One region of the Alishewanella sp. HH-ZS genome, then DNA from elsewhere that is predicted to be linked to it. Evidence: predicted binding sites of a transcription regulator. Region 1 holds the regulator's gene; each other region holds the start of a gene.
The links. The regulator MetJ, encoded in region 1, represses methionine synthesis genes. The targets are predictions, from matches to a motif close to TAGACGTCTAGACGTCTA.

Region 2: metE (5-methyltetrahydropteroyltriglutamate--homocysteine S-methyltransferase) is a predicted target of MetJ. The motif match lies at 2,270-2,287, and genes of this name have one in related genera.
Region 3: A9165_RS13775 (translation initiation factor) is a predicted target of MetJ. The motif match lies at 3,809-3,826, and genes of this name have one in related genera.

What each region holds. Positions count from the first base shown of each region.
Region 1 covers NZ_LZEJ01000022.1:31,586-37,224, forward strand. The annotation lists gene priA (primosomal protein N') at 1-197, opposite strand, end outside; gene rpmE (50S ribosomal protein L31) at 307-519, shown strand; gene A9165_RS10270 (tetratricopeptide repeat protein) at 613-1,515, opposite strand; gene A9165_RS10275 (malic enzyme-like NAD(P)-binding protein) at 1,963-3,207, shown strand; gene metJ (met regulon transcriptional regulator MetJ) at 3,276-3,611, opposite strand; gene metB (cystathionine gamma-synthase) at 3,792-4,964, shown strand; gene A9165_RS10290 (aspartate kinase) at 4,976-5,639, shown strand, end outside.
Region 2 covers NZ_LZEJ01000065.1:1,720-7,358, forward strand. The annotation lists gene metE (5-methyltetrahydropteroyltriglutamate--homocysteine S-methyltransferase) at 1-2,246, opposite strand, end outside; gene A9165_RS15865 (LysR family transcriptional regulator) at 2,353-3,270, shown strand; gene A9165_RS15870 (winged helix-turn-helix domain-containing protein) at 3,209-4,306, opposite strand; gene A9165_RS15875 (hypothetical protein) at 4,342-4,899, opposite strand; gene A9165_RS15880 (hypothetical protein) at 5,003-5,639, opposite strand, start outside.
Region 3 covers NZ_LZEJ01000038.1:21,101-26,739, forward strand. The annotation lists gene ettA (energy-dependent translational throttle protein EttA) at 1-41, shown strand, start outside; gene A9165_RS13750 (DUF6746 family protein) at 183-545, shown strand; gene A9165_RS13755 (energy-coupling factor ABC transporter permease) at 632-1,279, shown strand; gene A9165_RS13760 (hypothetical protein) at 1,494-1,781, shown strand; gene A9165_RS13765 (amino acid aminotransferase) at 1,867-3,063, opposite strand; gene A9165_RS13770 (GAF domain-containing protein) at 3,103-3,804, opposite strand; gene A9165_RS13775 (translation initiation factor) at 3,947-4,351, shown strand; gene A9165_RS13780 (M28 family metallopeptidase) at 4,405-5,639, opposite strand, start outside.

The DNA of each region.
Region 1 (5,639 bases):
ACCCGGCAGCCTATGCTCACCTCAAGTTCAGGCGGTAACAGGTAATCAAAATGCTGGCGCAAGGGTACGGGCAGGGCAACACGGATCGCAGTCACAGCAGCTTCCATAGCAACAAAATCAGGCTTTAAGTTTAAGGAAGCGCGTGCGCCTTGCCAAGCAAAACAAAATTCTGTGCTTTTCCGGTTTTCTGGTTGCAACTTCAGCGGCTATCTATTAAGCTACGCGCCCTAAATTAACTGTAATTACGTATGGTGTCTGGCGATAAAAAATGCGACCAGATGGCGATACGGCCTAACGAGGTAACCCATGAAACCAGGTATCCACCCGGAATACAAAGAAATTACTGCAACCTGTACTTGCGGTAATACCTTCAAAACCCGTTCAGCTCTGTGCAAAGACATCCACTTGGACGTTTGCTCAGCTTGCCACCCGTTTTATACCGGTAAGCAGAAAGTGTTGGATGTTGGTGGTCGTGTTGACCGCTTCAAGAAGCGTTTCTCTGTACTGGGCAACCGTTAATCGGTACCAAGTACGAAAAAACCGGAGCCTGGCTCCGGTTTTTTTATGCCCTATGCTCAGCGAGAGCATAGGTTTCAGCATTTGTTACTTGTTTTACTTGCCACCCGCCAGGGCTTCAGAAATTGAGCCAGAGCTGCTATCCGGGCGGATAACACCGCAGTTACTGCCACTTTGGTCGCAGCTGACGCCCCGGATCCGGCTTCCTACCGAGCGGCTGTCGTACTGTCCGGTGGCAGTTAACCTTCTGACAATGCCTTCCAGCATATTATTAGCCTGTAATGCCTGGTCTGTTACCCGGATCACTTCAATATTCTCGACTTGCCGTAATTCATCAACCAACGTCTGGTGTTGCTGATCAGCAGCGAGTAGAGCTGTCACTTCCTGCAAGTAAGGACGGGCGGATACCTGTCCGGCCAACACTAACTTCCGGTATAGCTCGGCGGCGCCCGGCAGATCCTGCTCGACACCGGCGCCATGTTGTTTTAACTGTGCCAACAGCAACATGGCACTGGCCAGTCGCTGCTCTGTGGCTAACTCCAGTAGATTAATCGCTTCCGGCAACTGGTCATCCTGCTCAGCCTGCAGCAGTTGTACCGCTTTAGCATATTGCGCCGGGGCATATTTTAGATCGACGGCCAGATCAAGCAAACGTTGCGACTCAGCAAGATCTTGTTCCAGCATAAAACCATTTCTAAGCCAGTCGGACATCAGAAAGACCGCCATAGCGTTGCGCTGGCGCACGCCCATCCGCAAATAACGAATGGCTTGCTCGTTACTTTGCTCCAGACCATCGCCGGTCGCGTGAGCCATTGCTACCAATGCTGCTGCATCACCGCTGCCGCTTCGCGCCAATCTGATCAGTCGGCGCAGTTCTTTACTGCAATCGGTATCGGCACATACCCGGTCATTATCCGCCGCGCTGGCATAACTGGTATTTGAATATAAAGTCAGGGATGCAGTGCTGCACAACAGGGCTGCTAAAAGTAGCGCTTTCATAAAACCTCTGGTTAAAAAACAGTTAATGGTGTCGATTTTAGCTACATACGGCTGAGGGTCAAGTTTTGGTCAGAAGCAGATTGTAAACAAGTGTGTCGGTTAACATAATGTGAGCAACTGGCGCAGCCAAATTTGCGTTCCATTCCAGGTTTGAGTAACTGCGCTCGCCTGTTAAATCCTTCGTCAGCGCCTGCTAAGCAGAACACAGCGCAGATAATTGGATGTCCAGAACTCTTGGCGGCTGAGCATTTTCTTGTTATAACTGGTTACGAATTATACCAAAGTCGTAATGACGTTACTGCCTTAGTCTGGTACGTCCAGCACGATTTCAGTGTTTTTCCAGATCAGAGCTCATTAGAATGAGCCGACCACCGGCCCGCTGTATAACAAAAAACCTATAAATTAGTGCCGTAGTCTGTACCTACACTTACTCAGGAAAAAATTGGAATGTCAGATTTCAGAGAACAAGCGCTGCGTTATCACGCAGAACCTCGCCCAGGGAAAATCAGTATCGAAATCAGCAAAGCTGCCGAAACCGTTACCGATCTGGCACTGGCTTACAGCCCCGGTGTGGCTGAACCGGTGCGTGAAATTGCCGCAGATCCGGACAACATTTACAAATACACTGCCAAAGGCAATATGGTCGCCGTAATCTCTAACGGCACGGCGATCCTGGGGTTGGGCAACCTGGGCCATCTGGCGTCAAAGCCGGTAATGGAAGGTAAGGCGCTGCTATTCAAACGCTTTGCCGGCCTGGATTCAATTGATATTGAAGTATCGCACCGCACTACTGAAGAATTTATTACCACGGTCGCCAATATAGCTGACACCTTTGGTGGTATTAACCTGGAGGATATCAAGGCGCCGGAGTGCTTTGAGATTGAGCAGGAACTGATTAAGCGCTGTAATATCCCGGTATTCCATGATGACCAGCACGGTACCGCTATTGTCACTGCTGCCGGCCTGTTAAACGCGCTGGAGATCCAGGGCAAAGATATCCGCAAAGCCATTATTGTTTGTATGGGTGCCGGCGCGGCTGCCATTGCCTGTATGGAGCTGCTGATCAAGTGCGGCGCTATGCGTGAGCATATCTATATGCTTGATACCAAGGGGGTGATCCATACCCGGCGTGAAGATTTGAACCAGTACAAGCAGCTATTTGCGAACAATACCGATAAAAGGACCCTGGAAGATGCGTTGCAGGGTGCTGATGTCTTCGTTGGTGTTTCCGGTCCCGATGTCCTGCCGCCGGCAGCATTAAGCCTGATGGCGGATAAGCCGGTGATCTTTGCCTGTTCCAACCCGGATCCAGAGATTAAACCTGAACTGGCGCACGCCGAGCGTGGTGATTTGATTATGGCTACCGGGCGCTCGGATTATCCGAATCAGGTGAATAACGTGCTGTGCTTCCCCTTTATTTTCCGTGGTGCATTGGATGTGCGCGCCAGTGTGATTAATGATGAGATGAAGCTGGCAGCCGTGCAGGCGATCCGGGCTATTGCCAAGGAGCCGGTACCGCAGGAAGTGCTATTGGCGGCTAAAGTTAGTAGTCTGGAGTTTGGTAAAGGCTACATTATTCCGAAGCCTATGGATCCCCGGTTATTACCACGGGTCGCCCGTGCGGTAGCTGAAGCGGCAGTCAGCTCAGGGGTAGCCAGGATCCCGATGCCGGCAGCCTACTTTGATGCCTGAGAGTATGATTGCCAGTAAATAAAAAACCGCCGAAAGGCGGTTTTTTATTGCGAACCGGTTAGCGTTATTTATTCTTCATCGCTGTCGGCTTCGATAATCACCGGAATTTCTTTACCCATGCTGGTCAGGATTTGTCTGACTTCAGCCGGGATTTGATGTGGATTATCTTTACGCAAGTCGTCGTCTGCCGGTAGCGGCTGACCGGTAAAAGCATGCAGGAAAGCTTCGCACAGTAACTCACTGTTAGTGGCATGCCGCAGATTATTGACCTGGCGGCGGGTACGTTCATCGGTTAAAACTTTTAAAACATTCAGCGGTATCGAGACGGTAATTTTTTTAACTTGTTCTGATTTTTTACCGTGTTCTGCATAGGGGTGAATATATTCACCATTCCACTTAGCCATAAGGGATCCCTTGTCGTTAATTTTTGTTTTGCAGCGTAGCGCAAAACGGGAATTCTACTGCTTTCTGTCGGTGAGTCAAATAGTGTGCAACAAATAAAGATTATAGACGGCTAAATGGTTTGACTTCCAGTTAATAATGAATATACTTTTAGACGTCTAAACATCTAAAAGAGTTAAAGCATGAGTCATCGCCATCCCGCTACGATTAGCGCCCGGGCAGGTATCGCTGAAGATACCGCCTTCGGTGCCATCACGCCGCCCCTTTACCTGACCTCGACTTATCAGTTGCCGGCCTTTGGTCAGCCCGGTCCTTATGATTATTCGCGCTCGAATAATCCTACCCGCGATATTCTCGGTGAAGCCCTGGCGGAGCTGGAAGGTGGTGCCAAAGCCATTGTTACCAATACCGGAATGTCGGCGTGTCTGTTAGCGCTGCAGTTATTGACCCCGGCTGATACCTTGGTGATCCCACATGATTGCTACGGTGGCAGCTACCGTCTTTTTACTAATCTGGCGCAGAAGAAGCAGGCGTTCCAGCTGGTGATTGTCAATTTTCAACAGCCGGATTGGCCTGAACAGATTAAGCGGGCGGCACCGGCGATGATCTGGCTGGAAACACCGAGCAACCCCTTGCTGCAAATCACTGATATTGCTGCGGTGTGCCAGCTGGCAAAAAGTCTGACCGCAAAGGTCGTGGTAGATAACACCTTCCTGTCGCCGGCATTACAGCGGCCGTTGGCACTGGGGGCCGATCTGGTGGTGCATTCGACCACCAAGTTTATTAATGGCCACAGCGATGTGATTGGTGGTGCGGTGATCTGTAAAACGCAAGCCTGCGGTGACGAGTTGAAATGGTGGGCGAACTGCCTTGGCCTCACAGCAGGCGCTTTTGATAGTTATTTAACCTTACGTGGTTTGCGGACTCTGACCCCTCGCTTGCAGTTGCAGCAGCAGAATACCGCCGAGGTGGTGGCCTTTCTGCAACAACACCCGCTGATTGGTAAGGTGTACTATCCCGGCCTGGTGGATCATCCCGGCCATCAGATTGCTAAGCGCCAGCAATCTGGCTTCGGCGCCATGTGCAGCTTCGAGTTAAGCGCCCCGCCAGCCTTACTGACCACCTTTTTCAGTAACTTACGCTACTTCACGCTGGCGCAGTCTTTAGGCGGGACGGAAAGTTTGATTTGTCATCCTGCGACCATGACCCATGCCTCTATGGACGCAGCGGCCCAGGCCACTGCCGGGATAGGGGCAACACTGATTCGGGCGTCGGTTGGTATTGAATTAGCCCAGGATCTTATTGCCGATTTAGCTCTGGCACTGGATGCCGTGGCTGCGGTACAACAGCAGTAAGTGGAAGTAGCATGAGTGATTTTAAGCAAGTAAAATCGGGTGTCGCAGCGCCTTTGACAACGCTCAATATCGTGGTCGCCGGTACCGGTAAGGTCGGCGCCGAATTTTTACGATTACTGGCATCGCAGCAACAACGCTTTGCCGGCCAGATCAGACTTAATCTTTGCGCTATCCTGAACTCGCGCCAAGCCTTACTCAGCGATACCATCGAGAGTCAGGCTTGGTCCAGTGCTTTTAGCGATGCCAAGCCTTATCAGCAGGCAAGTTTAGTTGCCTATCTGGCAGCACTGCCCAGCCCCAAGGTATTGATTGATATCACACCCAGTCAGGACTTTGCCAGGCTCTATCCGGCCTTTATCGCCGCAGGTTGTCATCTGATCAGTGCCAATAAACAAGGTGTTACCTTGCCGGGTTCTGAATATCAGCAGATCCTGCAGGCATTGGAGCTTAGTAGTTTACGCTGGTTGAGTAACACCACCGTCGGTGCCGGGATCCCGGTACAGCGGGTGATGCAGGAGTTATTACAAAGTGGCGATCAGATCCGCGAGGTGAGCGGGGTATTTTCTGGTACGCTATCCTGGTTATTGTGTCAGTATGATGGTACTACAGCCTTTTCTGAACTGGTGTTACAAGCACAGCAGCTGGGCTATACCGAACCAGATCCACGCGATGATC
Region 2 (5,639 bases), on a different contig from region 1:
GCCACCATATTCTTCAGTGCCGGCAATACCTCACTCCACTGCCGGGTTTTCAAACCACAGTCCGGATTGACCCACAACCGCTGTGCCGGGATCTGCTGCGCCGCCTTTTGCATCAGCTTAACCATCTGCGCTGTGGTGGGGGTATTGGGCGAGTGAATATCATAAACACCGGGTCCGATTTGATTCGGATAGGCAAAGTGCTCAAAGGCGCGCAGTAACTCCATATCGGAACGTGACGTTTCTATTGTAATCACATCGGCATCCAGCGCCGCGATCTCAGCGATAATGTCGTTAAACTCGGAGTAACACATATGGGTATGGATTTGCGTACTGTCAGCCACACCGTTGGCACAGAGTTTAAAGGCAAACACCGCCCAGTCCAGATACTGTTGCCACTCGCTTTGCCGTAGTGGCAAACCTTCACGCAGTGCGGCTTCATCAATCTGGATGATCCCGACACCAGCGGCTTCCAGATCCTTAACTTCCTGCCGGATCGCCAGTGCTAACTGCAGACAGGTTTGCTGCCGCGGCTGATCATCGCGCACAAAAGACCAGTTCAACATGGTAACAGGCCCGGTTAACATCCCTTTCATCGGTTTAGTGGTCAGCGACTGGGCATATTGGGTCCAGGCCACTGTCATCGGCTGGGGCCGGCTGATATCGCCATAAATAATAGGGGGTTTGACGCAGCGCGAACCGTAAGATTGCACCCAGCCATGCTGGCTAAAGGCAAAGCCCGATAACTGCTCACCAAAGTACTCCACCATATCGTTGCGCTCTGCCTCGCCATGCACCAGCACATCCAACCCCAGTTGTTCCTGCTGCGCCACCGCATGAGCAATTTCCGTTTGCATCTGATCCCGATATTGCGCCGGCGAGATAGTGCCTTTTTTCAGTGCCAGCCGCGCCTGACGAATGGCCGTCGTTTGCGGGAAAGAACCAATAGTCGTTGTAGGGTACAGTGGCAGGGCAAAACGTGCCGCTTGCTGTTGCGCCCTTACCGGATAAGGACTTTGCCGCTGTGCCTGCTCAGGCCGGATCTGCTGTAGCGCCTGCTGCACCGCCGGATTATGCACCAGCGCAGACTGACGGCGACTGGCGATCGCCGCCGCATTGTCAATTAACGCTTCTGCCACCAGCAACCGCCCCTGGTTAAGCGCCAGCCCCAGGATCTGCAACTCCTGCAACTTCTGTTTGGCAAAGGCTAACCAGTTTTTCAGCTCTGGTAGCAGTTTCTGCTCGCTGTCCAGATCTACCGGTACATGCAACAAAGAACAGGAAGGCGCCAGCCACAACCGATCCCCCAGCAAAGCCGCAATCGGCTCCAGCCAGTCGAGTACTGCTGTCAGATCGGTTTTCCAGATATTACGGCCATCGATCACGCCCAGTGATAACACCTGTTGCGGCGCCAACCCCTGTAACACCTGCTGCACCTCAGCGCGGCCCCGCACTGCATCCAGATGGATGCCGGCAACAGGTAACGCCTGCAATAAGGGTAAATTGGCTCCCAGCTGGCCAAAATAGCTGGCCAGCAGCAGCTTAACCGGCACCTCTGCCAGCAGACTATAGGCGCTAACAAAAGCCAGTTGCCACGGCTCACTAAGCTCTGTTGCCAGTATCGGCTCATCCAGCTGGATCCATTCGGCCCCGGCTTGCTGCAGTGTCTGCAATAACTGCTGATATACCGGCAGTAGCCGTGGCAGCAGCGCCAGGGGCTCAGACTGATCTTTGGCCTTACATAGCCACAGATAGGTTAAGGGGCCAATCAACACCGGTTTGGCCTGAACGCCCTGAGCCTTCGCTTCGCGAAATTGCTGTAACAGCCGGCTGCTTTGTAACGAAAACTCGGTCTGGGCGGTCACTTCCGGCACGATATAGTGATAGTTGGTATCAAACCACTTGGTCATTTCGCCGGCATGAATACAGCTGCACGCACTGTCCTGTGCCGAGCGGCCGCGTGCCAGCCGGAAATAATTGTCCAGCTCACTGCCGGCTAAGTGCTGCAGCCGGGCCGGGATATTACCAAGCGTAAAACTTAAATCCAGCACCTGATCATACAGCGAAAAATCGCCAACCGGCAGCCAGTCCAGACCTTGTTGCAGTTGCCAGTTTTGCGCTCTTAGCTGTGCTGCGGTCTGCTCCAGCTCACTCTCGCTGCTCTGGCCCTGCCAGTACGCTTCCAGCGCCTTTTTTAATTCCCGTTTGCGGCCAATCCGCGGAAAACCCAGGTTGTGTAATATTGCCATCGTGCCCTCCTTTTATATCCATCTGGATGGCTAAACATTAACAACTTTATTTAATGAACAAAAATGGTATATTTTCATAAACCAATGAAATTAGATCATAAATATCATGATAGAACGGATCCATCTGGCAATTCTGCGCGAATTAGCCCGCCAGGGCTCGGTGACAGCCGCCGCCACGGCACTGCATCTGACGCAATCGGCACTGAGCCACAGCATTAAAAAACTGGAACAGCAGGCGGGTACCGCGCTGTGGGATAAGGATGGTCGTTCGGTGCGGCTAACTCAGGCCGGCAGCTATCTGCTAAGCCAGGCCGAACGTTTACTGCCACAGTTTGAACGGCTAGAGCAAAAGCTGCAGCAGTTTGCCAGCAATGAGGCCGGTACCCTGCATATCGGCATGGAGTGCCATCCCTGCTACCAGTGGTTGCTGCAGGTTGTAAAACCCTTTCTGGCGGCAGCGCCGGGGATGGATATCGATGTGAGGCAACAGTTTCAATTCGGTGGCATGGCAGCGTTGTTTAATCAGGAGATCGATCTGTTAATCACCCCGGATCCGATCCGCAAAGCGGCTATCGAGTTTGAAGCCGTATTCCCTTATGAGTTAGTGCTGGTGGTCAGCAAGCAGCATCCGCTTAGCCAGCAACAGCAGGTGAGCGCAGCGCAGCTTAGCAAGGAGCGGCTGTTAACCTATCCGGTAGAGCTAAGCCGGCTGGATATTTTTCAGCAGTTTTTACTGCCGGCACAATGTCTGCCCAGACAGCATAAAACTCTGGAAGATACTGATATTATTCTGCAAATGGTGGCAGCCGATCGCGGTGTCACCGCCCTGCCCGACTGGCTGGCCCGTCAGTACGCCAGCAAACTGCCACTGAGTTTACTCAGATTGGGCGAGCGCGGTATCCAAAAACATATCTATGTCGGCTGTCGCCAGCAAGAACGGCAAAACACGCCCATTGCTACCTTTATTCAACTGGCGAAAGGCGCTGTTGCGCCCGTTGCAACCCCAGTGCCAGACCCGCGCTAAAGAGCCCGGCTTCGAGCATGGCGCTAAGATGGAGCCAGCCGTTGCCAAGGCCGATGCGGGCAAAACCCTCTGGCAGTAAGATTTTACCCAGCGTTGCCTGAGGAAATTCCGCCGCCAGTTGCGCCAGACTGCCGGCCAGTAAGACGCCGCCGCTAAGGCTAATCAACAGTCCGGCCAGCATACCGGGCAGCAGCGCAAAACCTAAACGGTAAAAGTGTGGTTGTCGACGCAGCAACAGCACAGTTGTTGCCACAGCAAGGCCAATCAGCAAACCTTCGGTAGCTCCGGTCAACTGCGCCGGGCTGCGGCCAAAAAACAGGATCAGCATATCTTTGAGTAGCACACTGACAAAGGCGCCAACCAACAAACCTGCCAGCGACCCGGCCAACAGGGTCCAGAGCGGTTGCTGCGACCGCCATAGCTGTGCGGCGCTGATAGCGGCGGCAATCGCAGCGCCGGCCACTAACGCCAGCAAGGTCGTAACACTTAACAGCACCAGCAAAAATGACATGGCCTGACTGCCGCTGTTCAGGGCTTGCAGCGCCGCCAGCAAACCATACAGCATGCCACCGGTTAAGCCGGCCACAGCTGCACCGGCCACACCATAACCGATACTGAACCAGAGGTGTTGTCGCTGCCGCTCGCGCTGAGTTTCGTTAGCAACCGGCCCTGCCGTCGGGGTTAAGCTTGCGCCAACGCCTACTTGCGAATTGCCATCCTCCCGGCTGACCGCCGCAATAAAGCGGTAACCATGTTTGGGAACCGTTTCAATAAAGCGCGGCGCAGTGGCATTGTCGCCCAGTACCCGGCGCAAAGTCCGGATACACTGTGTCAGGGCCTCATCACTTACCACCAGTCCCGGCCAGACTTGCTCGAAGAACTGCTGTTTGCTAACCAGTTCGCCGGCATGGTGCAGCAACAGCAGCAAGGCATCCAGATAGCGACTGTTTAGCTCCTGTCGCTGCCCGTGATAATACAGCTGCCGCTGTGCCGGGTTCAGCTGAAAACCTGCAAAAGAATAACACTCTGCCGCCATAGGGCTGACTCACTCCATACTTTCAACCAAGGGTATTATGCCTCAGAACCCGGCCGCTCCGGGTCAGAATTTCGTAGTAATCCCGCCGCCAGTAACCAGAGTAAAGCAAAAGCCGTATTGATCACTGGTGCCGCCCCTAAATCCGCCACTTGAATCACCAGCTCAACACCCAGCTGCAGCGCAGCACTAAGGTATAACACCTTGCTCATACCCCGTGCTCGAAACCTGACCCACAGTGCGCCCAGCGCTGTCACGGCCAACACCACCAGATACAATAAGTTCGCCGGGTTATCTTCACTGCCAATAATGCCGACAGCCAGATTAATCCAGATCAGCAGTAAAGAGGTGAGCACGACTAAAGCCCAACCGGCACGCCCGGCCAGATTGTTGCCCACCCGACAGCCCAGCTCAATCAGCAAGGCGGTGCCTCCAAGCAGTACGCCGGCAACCACGAAGTCGGAGCCGGTCCAGTTCACTTCGCTGCTAAACTGCATGGCGAGCAGCGGCAGTAACAATAATCCCAGCACGCTACTCCATAGTGCCAGACGCCAGGGATTAAACCAGAATAACGAGGGTTTCTTTAACGTTTGCATCAGATGCTCCTTGATTAATTAGCGCGCCTATCATCAGGCTAAGGCGCGCTAAAAACATGAGCAAAGGATGAGGAAGGGCTGATGTTTTGCGGTATCAGTTAAATCAGTCCGCTGCGAGCGATGCAGCGGGCACTGGCACCTGGCCGGCCGAGACTAACTGCTGGCGGCTTTGTTCCAGACGTTCGAGTCTCGACAGGTATTGCGCACAGGGTACCTTGGAAGCGCGGTTCAACATCTTACCTACCGGGTTATACGCCCAGTGATACCAAGGAGCAATAGCTTGTTGCCCGCCGGCTTCACAGCTTAGCAGCAGTGCCCGCTCATTACTGCTGGCCTGCGCTTGATAAAGCGGTTTAAGTAGCGTTACGCCTAAGCGTTGCAACAGCTTTAATTCGCTGCTTTCATTTAACCCTTTTGCAATTAGCTGCTCAGACAGCTGCCACTCGCCGGCCAGGGCCAGCTCCAGGCTCAGTTCAGCCGGACTAAAGGGTTGCTGCCAGATCGCAGGTCGCGGACGCTCGCCATCAGTCAGAGATTGGTTGATCGCGCTGGCAAATAGAAAATGCTGCTCAATGGCGGCGACGCTGATCATCTTTGATACCAGATAACGATTTTGTGGTAACAACTTGCGCCAGAATTGCAGATCGGCCGCCAGTAACTGCTGTGCCAGCTCGCTATCCCCCTGGCGTGCTGCCAGATACGCCTGTAGCAACTGCAACCGCTGGCCATTTAATAACGGT
Region 3 (5,639 bases), on a different contig from region 1:
CGGCATTAGAGCCACACCGGATTAAATACAAGCGGATCTAACCACCGCCCTTTCTTTGACGCCTGCGCTTGCAGGCGTTTTTATTTGCGCCCGGCATGGACGCCTTTTGGCACTGCGGCCCTTGCCAATTGCAAAAAAAGGCGTATAGTAATTGATAATCATTATCAAATAAGGAGTTCATAATGAAAAGCCTGCTTATCGCTACCTTACTGGCAACCCTAAGTTTGACTGCTCAGGCCTCTGAGCGCCCGGCGCATTTTAAAGGTGCGGAAATCAGTTCTGCACAACAAGCACTGAGTGTGCTGCAAGAGCAGAATAGCAAGCTGGCAGCTTTACTCGCTGGCGAGCTCAATCCAACCAGCATGACCGAAATTCATCAGCTAACCTATACACTGGAAAATGCGCTGGCCAAATTACCCGCCGCTTCGGATGAGATTAAAGAAGTACTGGAAGAAGTACATCTGGGTTCAGAAACAATGGACTATCAGCGGGTTAAGGATAATGGCGCCTATTATCTGCAACTGGCAAAAGCCCTGTTAAAATAGCACGCTAGTTATCAGCTCGCGACAGCTTGGCAGCAGGCTGTCGCGGCCGCTACAATATCTAAGCCTTAGTCTGATCCCGTGCTGTTATGACGTCTTTGCAACTTGTTAGCTGGCTTGTCTTTATTGCTTTGTTGCTGCGCTTTTACCCGAAAGAGCTACTGCCACGTTTGTTGCAGGTCCCGGGATACCAGGCACTGGTGTTTGGTTCTGCTGTCGCCCTCACCTTGCTGTGGTCGGTGCGTGCCGGTATTGAATCAGGTCTGGAGTTGTTTTTTCTGGGCATCACCACGCTGGTGTTGTGTCATGGCTGGCGTATTGCGATCTGGATCTGTTGCCTGCCGCTGCTATTATTGCAGGCCTTTGGTATTGTCGATTGGGCCGATGGCGGCGTCTTTGCGCTGACGACCTTCATTCTGCCGGGCTTATTCAGCTATGCTATCTTTGCCTGGTCGTATCACTATCTAAGCCGGCACCTGTTTGTTTATATCTTTGTCGCCGGTTTTATCAGTGCCGCCCTGACCATCAGCCTGAAGATCCTGCTTACCTCGCTCTGGTATTACCTGCAGCAAGACTATAGCTGGCATACCATCTACCACAATTATACCCAGCTGGCGTTACTGATCTGGTTTGGTGAAGCCTTACTGAATGGTATGGCCATCACCCTAATGGCGGTATACCGGCCACACTGGCTCAGAACTTTTTATGATAACGAATACCTGTCACCCGACCGCTGAAATAGCGATGGCCACTCCTCGCCAAATAAAAGACTAAAAATTAGCCAAAATCACGATATTTTAGCAATAAGACTGTTACCTAAGGTGGCAGCTGTTTACGCCACCATAAAAATATCATTAATTTTCATAAAGTTAATAAAAATTAAAAGTTGGCATATCGCTTGTAATAGTTAGGTCGTAGTAAACCACTAACCCTTAACTAAGCGAGAGAGATATGAAAACTGTAACTAAACTGATGATGGCCACTGTACTGGGTTTAACCTTAGCGGCACCTGCCAGCGCCAACAGCCTGAATAACCTGAGTGAAATGACCAGCGACCTGCTTAACCGTCAACTGGTAGAGGTGCGCGAATCGATCAAGGTGCAAACCAAACAGGCGCTGGAAAATAGCGTGCGTCTGGTCGCTGAACAAATGAAACTAAGCCAAAACACCGAGCAACAGGCAGAACAGACCGTTAGCGCAGAAACGGCTAACACAGCGGCCCAGCCTAAGGCGGAATAATGCCTTATTACAGCAGCAGGCGGTTTTGCAGTACGCCTTCAGGCCCCAGCGACACCAGATCAGCCGGGGCCTGTCAGCCGCAATCTTAACCCTTTAATACCGTCGCCACGGCTTTGGCGAAGTAATCAATATTGGCATGATTTAACCCGGCAATACTGACCCGGCTTGACCCCACCATATAAATGCTAAATTCATCTCTTAGGCGATCAATCTGCGCTTTGTTTATACCGAGGAAACTAAACATACCGTGTTGACGGGCAATAAAGCTGAAATCCTGCGTAATACCTTCGGCGGCAAACTTATCGATAATTAACTGCCGGTAGTTATTGATCCGATCGCGCATTTCCGCCAGCTCCTGATGCCACAGCGCCGTTAATTCCGCACTGTCCAGAATATGGCTAACGATAATGGCACCATGTGCCGGTGGCATAGAATAGATCGAACGGACCACGCTCAGCAGATTCACTTTCGCCAGCTCCATCACCTGACTGTCAGCAGAAACGATACTTACAGCACCGATACGCTCACGGTACAAGCCAAAGTTCTTCGAGCAGGAGCTACACAGCAGCAATTCAGATACCCGTTCTGCCAGATAACGCAGACCCTTTGCATCTTCATCCAGGCCACTACCAAAGCCCTGATAGGCCATATCAACCAGCGGCGTAAAGCCGCGCTCCAATGCCAGCTCGGTAAAACGCTGCCATTGCTCAAAGTTCAGATCCATACCGCTTGGGTTATGGCAGCAGGCATGCACCAGTACCACATCGCCGGCGGGTACTTGCGCCAGTTCCGCGAACATCTGCTCAGTCTTCAGGCCCTTGGTATCGTAATCGTAATAGGCGTACTCTTTAACTTTTAGACCCGCCGCCTGAAACAATGAAATATGGTTAGCCCAGGTCGGGGTGGTAACCCAGATGGTGGCATCAGGATTAGCGCGCTTAATAAACTCGGCCGCCACCCGCAACGCACCTGTGCCGCCAGGCGTATGCGCTGTAGTTACCCGGTTTGCCAGCAACACCGGATGGCTATTACCAAACGCCAGCTTTTCAATATGGGCGTTAAAGCCCAGATCACCGGCCATGCCGATATAGGTCTTGCTGTCTTCTTGTTTCAGGCGCAGTGCTTCTGCTTCCTTAACGCACTTCAGCACCGCCGTATGGCCCTGCTCGTCTTTATATACCCCAACACCTAGGTCAACTTTCAGTGGATTCGGGTCTTCACGGTAAGCCGCCATCAGACCCAGAATAGGATCAGTGGCAACGGGTTTTAACTGAGCAAACATAATGTTCTACCTGGATTATTGTGCTAATAAAAGGCCATCTTATACGGCCGGTAAATAGTCCGGAATGGTCAGACACACCGCCACCAGTAACGCCAGCGCGCGCTGATCAAATACCTCTGCTTGAAAATCTTCGGCATCGACAATGCCCAGTATTCTGCCCGATTGCGCATAGAGTGGCAAACAGGCTTCGGCCTGGACTTTCGGATCACACGTATAGTATTCGCCACCCTGTTGTAAATAACTGGCGACACTGTTAATCACCCTCGCTTTGCCGCTTAAGCCAACACTGCTGTTGTTACTGATGGTGGCAAACTCAGGGGTGAGAGGGAACTCGGCGCGCGAGGGCGCACCAAAGTAGCTGAGTTTGACCAATACCGCTTCGCCAGCTGGATTGGCTCGCGCCTGGTAGATACCAAACCAGGCCACGCCGGCCTGCTGTTGATAAAAAGCGGTAATTTGGCTGAGCCTGGCCAGTGCTTGTTGATTCGCCGCCGTTTGACCGCCCAAAATAGCGGTTAAATCATAAGGCTCGGCTGCCAACACGCCAAATAATGAACAGGCCCCACCCTCGCCAAGCTCGGGCACCTGGTACTGCCAATTTACCGTTGGCGCCGAGACTTGCTCAAGGTACTGCCGCAAGGCCTGCTGTTGCTGTGCTACCGCGACAGCAAAAGCTGGCGTTGCCAGCTCGGTCAAGCCACTTAACTGCAGATACTGGGTCAGAGAGACAGAATTACTCAAAATATAGCCGTCCAGATTTCTAAAATAATGCGCATCATTCTACCAGAAGCCACTAAAAAACCAAGCTGACCACAGAAAAACTTGCCTCCGTTCATCGCGCTCAGTAAGCTCTGCGCTATTCGAACTGATAAGCCATTTTCCGATGAGTAAGAAGATCTCGCTTGCCGACTGGCAAGCTCAACTTGGCGCCAGCACAGGCGCGGAACCTGCGGCGCCAGCCCATGCTGATAGCGATCTGGTTTATTCTACTGCCAGTGGTCGTATTAACAGCAAGGCAGCGCCAGAAACCCTGGGGACCGCCTACGCCGATAGTGCGCTGCGGGTAAGGCGTGAAACCAAAGGCCGTGGCGGCAAAACTGTGCTTACCATCAGTGGTATAACCGGCAGTGCAGAGCAACTGAATGCCCTTTGCTCTGAGCTAAAAAAGAAATGCGCCTGTGGTGGTGCGGTAAAAGATGGCGTGATAGAGATCCAGGGCGATAAACGCGACCAGGTTACGGCTGTACTGCAACAAAAAGGTTATCAGGTAAAACAGGCCGGTGGCTAGACCTGCAATTTAACAGTAAAACGGCAGCCAAGGCTGCCGTTTGTGTTTAGGCCTTATTGCTCGGAATTATCCGGCCGACCGAAAACACCGGTAAAGAAACTCTGTTTCCGCCACAGCGCCCGCTGAGCGGTATTCGCAACATCCAGCGCAATATTAAAATTAATATTGGTAAAGACCGCACCGGCATCATAGCGGATCGGGCCGTAGTCCCGTTCCAGACTCGGAATATCATCTGAGGGCTTATGATAGTGCTTGGCAAAGAAACTGCCCCAGATCTTACCGCCATCCTGAGTCGGATCCTGCGAGGTAAAACCCGTCATTAAAAACACGGCCGGCACACCTTGTTGCACTAGACGGAAATGGTCAGAGCGGGTAAAAATCGCCTGCTCTGGCATCGGATCGGCACTCAGCTTAATGCCCTCTTTTGCTGCCGCGCTGGCGACGACATCGCCCAGCGTAGAATGATTGGCACCAAAAGCAATCAGATCAGCAAACGGATATAGCAGTACCGGCATATCCAGATTGACGTTCGCTACCAGCTTTTCAATCGCCAGCGGCGGATTCCTGGCGAAGTAATCAGCGCCCAGTAAGCCCTTCTCTTCACCGGTCAGCGCGACAAACAAAACAGAACGCTTCGGCGTCTCAGGCAAGGCAGCAAATAAGCGCGCGGTTTCCAGTAAGATCGCGGTACCGGCGGCATTATCCATAGCACCGTTATTCACTTTATCACTGGTACGTAAGTCGTTAGCTAAACCAATATGATCTGAGTGCGCGCTTAACACCACAACTTCGTGTTTTAACGTCGGATCTGAACCCGGCAGCAGCGCCAGTACATTAGGACTGCTAATACTTTGATGGCTGCTTTCGCTTTGCAGATTAACAATACCGTTCAGGGCAAAGCCTTGCGGCATGGCATCCTGTTCCAGTTGTTGAAAGATCTCATCCAGTACTTTGCCACTTGCTGCAAACAGCGCCTTCGCCGCATCAGGATGTAAGTAAGCACTCCCTTTTAACTGGGCAAAGCCGCGCCCCGGTTCGCCGGCTTCATTAAGCCAGGTCATACTGGGCGTATTTAAATACAGCAAACTGTTGGCATAAGGCCGGGTTTGTTCCTGCTGCGGGGTATGTACGGTTAAAATACCGACGGCACCGCGCTCAGCGGCAAATTCCGTTTTCATACTGCCTAGGTAAGCACGCTCTTCACTGGGTAGACTGGCGGGCAGCCCTGCAAGCATCACCACCACCTTACCTGCGACATCCAACCCGGCATAATCATTTAACGCAAAGG